Regions from separate parts of the Amycolatopsis camponoti genome, predicted to be linked through region 2. Evidence: riboswitches for the same ligand, from Rfam matches in the RefSeq annotation. Region 2 holds a riboswitch; the other holds the start of a gene.
The links. A riboswitch is a leader RNA that binds a small molecule or an ion and turns the genes downstream of it on or off. The one in region 2 is predicted to bind thiamine pyrophosphate.
Positions count from the first base shown of each region.

Region 1: it holds a riboswitch for thiamine pyrophosphate, as region 2 does, so the genes downstream of both, thiO (glycine oxidase ThiO) here and AA23TX_RS03030 (thiamine ABC transporter substrate-binding protein) in region 2, are expected to answer to the same signal.

Region 1 covers NZ_CABVGP010000001.1:60,226-63,449, forward strand. Annotated here, with positions in the region: gene AA23TX_RS00285 (hypothetical protein) at 1-118, shown strand, start outside; gene thiE (thiamine phosphate synthase) at 173-832, opposite strand; TPP riboswitch at 864-969, shown strand; gene thiO (glycine oxidase ThiO) at 964-2,040, shown strand; gene thiS (sulfur carrier protein ThiS) at 2,040-2,240, shown strand; gene AA23TX_RS00305 (thiazole synthase) at 2,242-3,000, shown strand; gene AA23TX_RS00310 (MarR family winged helix-turn-helix transcriptional regulator) at 3,160-3,224, shown strand, end outside.
Region 2 covers NZ_CABVGP010000001.1:614,584-617,807, reverse strand. Annotated here, with positions in the region: gene AA23TX_RS03030 (thiamine ABC transporter substrate-binding protein) at 1-1,041, opposite strand, end outside; TPP riboswitch at 1,063-1,171, opposite strand; gene AA23TX_RS03025 (4a-hydroxytetrahydrobiopterin dehydratase) at 1,204-1,488, shown strand; gene AA23TX_RS03020 (hypothetical protein) at 1,934-2,260, opposite strand; gene ychF (redox-regulated ATPase YchF) at 2,257-3,224, opposite strand, start outside.

The sequences.
Region 1 (3,224 bases), 550 kb from region 2:
CTCGTCGGAGACGCCGACGACAACGCCGGGCACGACGACACAGCAGCCGTCGACCTCAGCCCCGGCCACGACGACCCCGCCGACCAGCAAGGGCGCGGCGACCACCCCGACCCCGTAGGTCAGTGAAGGGCACATCAAGGGTTCAAGTCCCTCGATGTGCCCTTCACGGTTTTCAAGCCAGGTGGGACCGCAACTCCCGCGCCGCGGCTTCCGGGTCCTCGGCCTCGGTGATCGCGCGGACCACCACGATCCGCGACGCGCCCGCCTCCAGCACCTCCGGGAGCCGCGGGCCGTCGATGCCGCCGATCGCGAACCACGGGCGTTCGGGAGCGGCCGCCGCCGTCGCGCGGACCAGGTCCAACCCCGGCGCCGACCGGCCCGGTTTCGTCGGTGTCGGCCAGCACGGGCCGGTGCAGAAGTAGTCCACCCCCGGTTCCGAAGCGGCGGCCGAAGCTTGCGCGACGGAGTGCGTCGACCGCCCGATGACCACGTCGTCACCCAGAATCCGGCGGGCCAACCCGACCGGGATGTCGTCCTGGCCCAGGTGCAGCACGTCCGCGCCCACCGCCAGTGCCACGTCCGCCCGGTCGTTCACCGACAGCAGTGCTCCGTGGCGCGCGCACGCCTCGGCCAGCACCTCCAGCGCCGCGATCTCGCCGGCGGCTTCCAAAGCGCCGGTCTTGTCGCGCAGCTGGATGATGTCGACGCCACCGGCCAGGGCCGCGTCGGCGAAGGACGCCAAGTCGCCGCGGGACGTGCGGGCGTCCGTGCAGAGGTACAGGCGCGCCGCGTCGAGGCGGGCGCGGATCTTGTCACCGGAAAGGGCGGGCATAGCGGCGACCGTACCTTGGGAGCTAGGGTGGACTGGTCCGCACGGGAGCCCGAGGGACGGGCTGAGAGGGAGCTGCCGCTCCGACCGTGGAACCTGATCCGGGTCATGCCGGCGCAGGGAGCGTGATTCCCATGACGAACACCTTGGCCGTGGTCGGCGGCGGCGTGATCGGCCTGTCCACGGCGTGGCGAGCCGCACGAGCCGGCCGCGAAGTGACCCTCTACGACCCCGAGCCCGTCCGCGGCGGCGCGTCCTGGCTGGCCGGCGGCATGCTCGCCCCGGTCACCGAGGCCTGGCCGGGCGAGGAAGACGTCCTGCGCCTCGGCGAAGAATCGCTGAAAAGGTGGCCCGGCTTCGCGAGCGACCTCGCTCAGGAAGGCCTCGACCCCGGCCTGGCCGAACACGGCACGCTCGTCGTCGCGTTCGACAGCGCCGACGCCGGCCACCTCGACATCCTCGCCGCGCACCTGCACTCGCTCGGCCGCGTGGCCGAACGCCTCACCAGTCGCGAGACGAAGCGGCTCGAACCGGGCACCGGGTCCGTCCGAAGTGGACTCCACGTGCCCGGCGACCTGGCCGTGGACAACCGGAAACTGCTCCACGCCCTGTACGCGGCGTGCCAAGAACGAGACGTCCGGTTCGTCCGCGAACGCGTCGAACGCGTCCCGGACGCCGACGCCGTCGTGCTCGCCGCCGGCGCCTGGACCGGACGGCTGCACCCGCAGCTCGCCGACGCCGTCCGCCCGCTCAAGGGCGAGATCCTGCGCCTGAAACCCCGCCGCGGCTGCCTGCCCCCGCCCACGCGCACCGTCCGCGCCGTCGTCGAGAGCCGGCCGATCTACCTCGTGCCGCGCGGCGACCAGGAGCTCGTCCTCGGCGCGACGCAGTACGAGGCGGGTTTCGACCGGGCCGTCACCGCGCGCGGCGTCCGCGAGCTGATCGAGGGCGCCGAGCGCGTCTTCCCCGCGATCACCGAGTACGAGCTCGTCGAGACCGCCGCCGGCCTGCGGGCCGGCAGCCGGGACGTGCTGCCCTACATCGGCGTCCTTGACGACGGCGTCTTCGCCGCCACCGGGCACCACCGCAACGGCCTGCTGATGGCCCCCGTGACCGCGGACGCCGTGGTTGCCTGGCTCGAGGGTGAGAAGCCGCCCGAAGGCGTCGAAGCGGCTTCACCCGCCCGCCTGCACCAGAAGGAGCACGTGTGATGGAGATCAAGCTCAACGGGACGTGGACGGAGTTCCCCGACGGCGCGACCGTCGCGGACGTCCTCGACGCGTCCGGCGGGCAGCGGCCCGGCATCGCCGTCGCGGTCGACGGCGTCGTCGTCCGCCGGAGCGACTGGGCGGCCACCGCCGTGCCCAAGGGCGCGGGTGTCGACGTGCTCACCGCCGTCCAGGGAGGCTGAAATGGACGAAGAACCACTGGTCATCGGCACGCACAAGCTGACGTCCCGGCTGATCATCGGCACCGGCGGCGCGGCGAACCTCGCCGTGCTCGAACGCGCGCTGGTCGCGTCCGGCACCGAGCTGACGACCGTCGCCATGCGCCGCGCCGACGCCGAAGGCGGCTCCGGCGTCCTCGAGCTCCTGAAAAGGCTCGGCATCGAGCTGCTGCCGAACACCGCGGGCTGCCGCACGGCCGCCGAGGCCGTGCTCACCGCGCAGCTCGCGCGGGAGGCCCTCGGGACCGATCTGATCAAGCTCGAGGTGCACGCCGACGACCGGACGCTGCTCCCGGACCCGATCGAAACCCTCGACGCCGCCGAACGGCTGGCCGCCGACGGGTTCACGGTGTTCGCCTACACGAACGACGACCCGGTGCTCGCGCTCCGCTTGGAGGAGGCGGGCTGCGCCGCCGTGATGCCGCTGGGCGCGCCGATCGGCACCGGCCTCGGCATCCGGAATCCGCACAACATCGAGCTGATCGTTTCGCGGGCGGGCGTGCCGGTGATCCTGGACGCCGGAATCGGCACGGCGTCCGACGCGACGCTGGCGATGGAGCTCGGCTGCGACGCCGTCCTGCTGTCCACCGCGGTCACCCGCGCGACGGACCCCGAACGGATGGCCGCGGCGATGCGCTCGGCCGTCGTCGCCGGTCACCTGGCCCGGAGCGCCGGGCGCGTGCCGCAGCGGTTCTGGGCGCAGGCTTCGAGCCCACCCCGGTGAACTGCTGCTTTCGGGGGCTCCGGGTGGCGGAGCCCCCGGCCCGGGGCGGAGCCCCGGTATAACACCGGGTGCCTTAACGCCGAACGTGCACCGCGAACCCGTAAGGTTGACGGCACTTTCCGGCGCACCCGCGGCGGGGCAGGGCAGAAGGAGCCAGCCGTGACCAGCACATCCGTCCAGGACGTCTCGGGCAGGTTGTACCTCGCTGTCGGCAGGCTGTCCCG
Region 2 (3,224 bases):
GAGCGAGCGCCATTCGCCGATCCACTTCTCGCGCCCGGCCTGGACCTGGTCCGCCGTCAGCGCCTGCGGCTTCTGCGGCAGCGGCGCGACCTGCGCCCAGCCCGCGGGCAGGTCGACGCCCTGGCGCGCCGGGTAGACGTACATGTTGGCCGCGACCGTCGCCTGGAACTGCTGGGAGAGCAGGAAGTCGACGACCTTGCGCGCGTTCTCGGCCTGCTTGCCGTTCGCCAGCACCCCGGCGTACTCGACCTGCCGGTAGCAGGTGTCGAGCAGTGCCTTGGTGCGCGGCTTGCCGTCGTCGCCGACCTCCGCGGCCGGCGAAGACGCGTACGAGACGACGATCGGCCGCGGTCCCTTGCCGGACGAGCCGGAGAAGTCCTTGGTGTAGGCCTCTTCCCAGCCGCTGACCACCTTGACGCCGTTGGCCTTCAGCTTCGTCCAGTAGTCCTTCCAGCCGGACTCGCCGTACTTCGCGATGGTGCCGAGGAGGAACGCGAGGCCGGGCGAGGCCGTCGCCGGGTCCTCGGCGACCAGCAGGTCCTTGTACTTCGGGTCGGCCAGGTCGTCGTACGACGCCGGCGCCGGGATGCCCTTGCTCGTGAAGTAGTTCGTGTCGACGTTGACGCACACGTCACCGACGTCGACGGCGGACAGCCGGTGCTCGGGGTCGACGGCGTAGCGCTGCGGCCCACGATCGGCCTCCGGGCTGGTGTATGGCTCGAAGACGCCTTCCTTGAGCGCGCGCGAAGCGAAGGTCGAGTCGACGCCGTACGCGACGTCGCCGATCGGGTTGGCCTTCGTCAGCACGAGCTTGTTGGTCAGCGAGCCGGCGTCGCCCTGCTTCAGCACGGAGACCTTGATGCCCGACTGCTTCTGGAAGGCGTCGAGCACCTCCTGCGGAGCCAGGAAGGAGTCGTGCGTCACGAGGGTGACGGTGGGCGTCTGCTGCGTGCCACCGTCACCGTCCGACAGCGAGCACCCAGCGGCGACGGCGCTGACGGCGGCGATGGCCGTCGCGGCGCGCACAGCCCTGCTTTTCATCTACCCTCCTGCACTTCACCGGACGAGGAGGGAAAGCCCTCCCTTCGCCGGCATGATCCGGTCAGGTGCGAACGGTCGCGGGTGACCCCGCCTCTCAGCCCGGCTCGACCGGACTCCCGTGGCAACCGTGCAGCGTAGTCCAGGACGCAGGACGATGGAGACATGACGGAAATCTTGAGCGACTCCGAGGCTGACGAACGCTTGAGCGCGGACTGGACCAGGTCCGGGAAGGTCATCTCCCGCGAGGTGGAGCTGGCGAGCTTCCCGCAGGCGATCGAGGTGGTGGACCGCGTCGCGGTGCTGGCCGAGGCGGCCGACCACCACCCCGACATCGACATCCGCTGGCGCACGCTGACGTTCCGGCTCTCGACGCATTCGGCGGGCGGCTTGACGGAGAAGGACTTCTCGCTGGCGGCCGAGATCGACGAGGTGCTTTCTTCTCTGTGATCCTGGTTACGCTGAGTGCACTTTTCTGCGGTTTCGACGTCTCTCGGTAAACGACTTTGCTAGGAGAGACGGTTATGACGCAGGCGATCGTGGTCGGCACGGCGGCATTCGCGACGATGGTGGCAGCGGCCGGCGGTGTGCTCTGGTTCACTGTCCGGTCCCGCCGTCACTCGGACGGCTGAGCGCTTCCGGTGAGTTCGATCACAGCAGCTAACAAAGGGCATGATCAGCGCGCTGAGCAGGGCGGAAGCATCGGTTTTCGGCCTTAGGAAATGCCATGAACAGCACCGCCACCGCCCGCCTCACCGCCGCCCAGCGCGCCTGGATCAGCGCCCTCGCCCCCGCCGCGGTGCTGATCGCGATCGCCCTGATGGGCCTCCTCGGCTGACGCACCGGGCTCCGCCGCCCTGATCTTCGGCGCGGCGGAGATCACGCTGGTGTTCGGCTACCCGGCTCGCCCGATCCGGTCGACGGGCGGGAACTCCGCCGGGGTGTCGTCGCTCGTGGTCCAGTACTCGAGCCCGGACAGGCGCCCGCCATCGGCGAAGACGATGAGCCCGCCGTCGGGCGCATCGGCTTCGACCGGCTCTCCGAGATCCGCCGTCGGCAGGGTCGCGTCGACTTCGAGGTCGATGGTCGGACACCCACAGCCGCACCGGCCGGTGACCCGGGCCGTTTCCGCCTGGGCGCGCAGTTCGGCCGCGCCGGGGAAGTCGCCGGCGAGCAGGAAGGTCAGGACCTCCCGCTCGGCCGGCGTCAGCGGGCGGCTCATACGTTGAAGCGGAACTCCACCACGTCACCGTCGGCCATGATGTAGTCCTTGCCCTCCATGCGGACCTTGCCCGCCGCGCGGGCGGCCGCCATCGTGCCGGCGGCCATCAGGTCGTCGTACGAGACGATCTCCGCCTTGATGAAGCCGCGCTCGAAGTCCGTGTGGATGACGCCCGCCGCCTGGGGAGCGGTCGCACCCTGGGGGATCGTCCACGCGCGGGACTCCTTCGGGCCCGCCGTCAGGTACGTCTGCAGGCCCAGCGTGTGGAAACCCGCGCGGGCCAGGGAATACAGGCCCGGCTCCGGCTGGCCGACCGACTCCAGCAGCTCGCGGACCGACTCCTCGTCGTCCAGCTCCAGCAGCTCCGCCTCGACCTTCGCGTCGAGGAAAACCGCGTCCGCCGGCGCGACCAGCTTCGTCAGCTCCTCGCGGCGGGCTTCGTCGGTGAGGACGCCTTCGTCGGCGTTGAAGACGTACAGGAACGGCTTCGTCGTCAGGAGGCTGTGCTCGCGAAGCAGTTCGAGGTCGACGTCCTTCTGAGCCGAGAAGAGCGTGCGCCCGCTGTCGAGGATCTCCTTCGCCTTCTGCGCGGCCTCGAGCGCGGGCTTCGCTTCCTTCTTGGTCCGCGCTTCCTTCTCCAACCGCCAGACAGCCTTCTCGAGGGTCTGCAGGTCGGCCAGGATCAGCTCCGTGTTGATCGTCTCGATGTCGCTCAGCGGATCGATCCGGCCGTCGACGTGGATCACGTCCGGGTCGTCGAACACGCGGATGACCTGGCAGATCGCGTTGGCCTCACGGATGTTCGCCAGGAACTTGTTGCCCAGCCCGGCACCCTCGGACGCGCCCTTCACGATGCCCGCGATGTCCACAAAGGACACGACGGCCGGCACGGTCTTCTCCGACTTGTACAGCTCGGCGAGCTTGTCCAGCCGCGGGTCCGGCAGCGGGACCACGCCGACGTTCG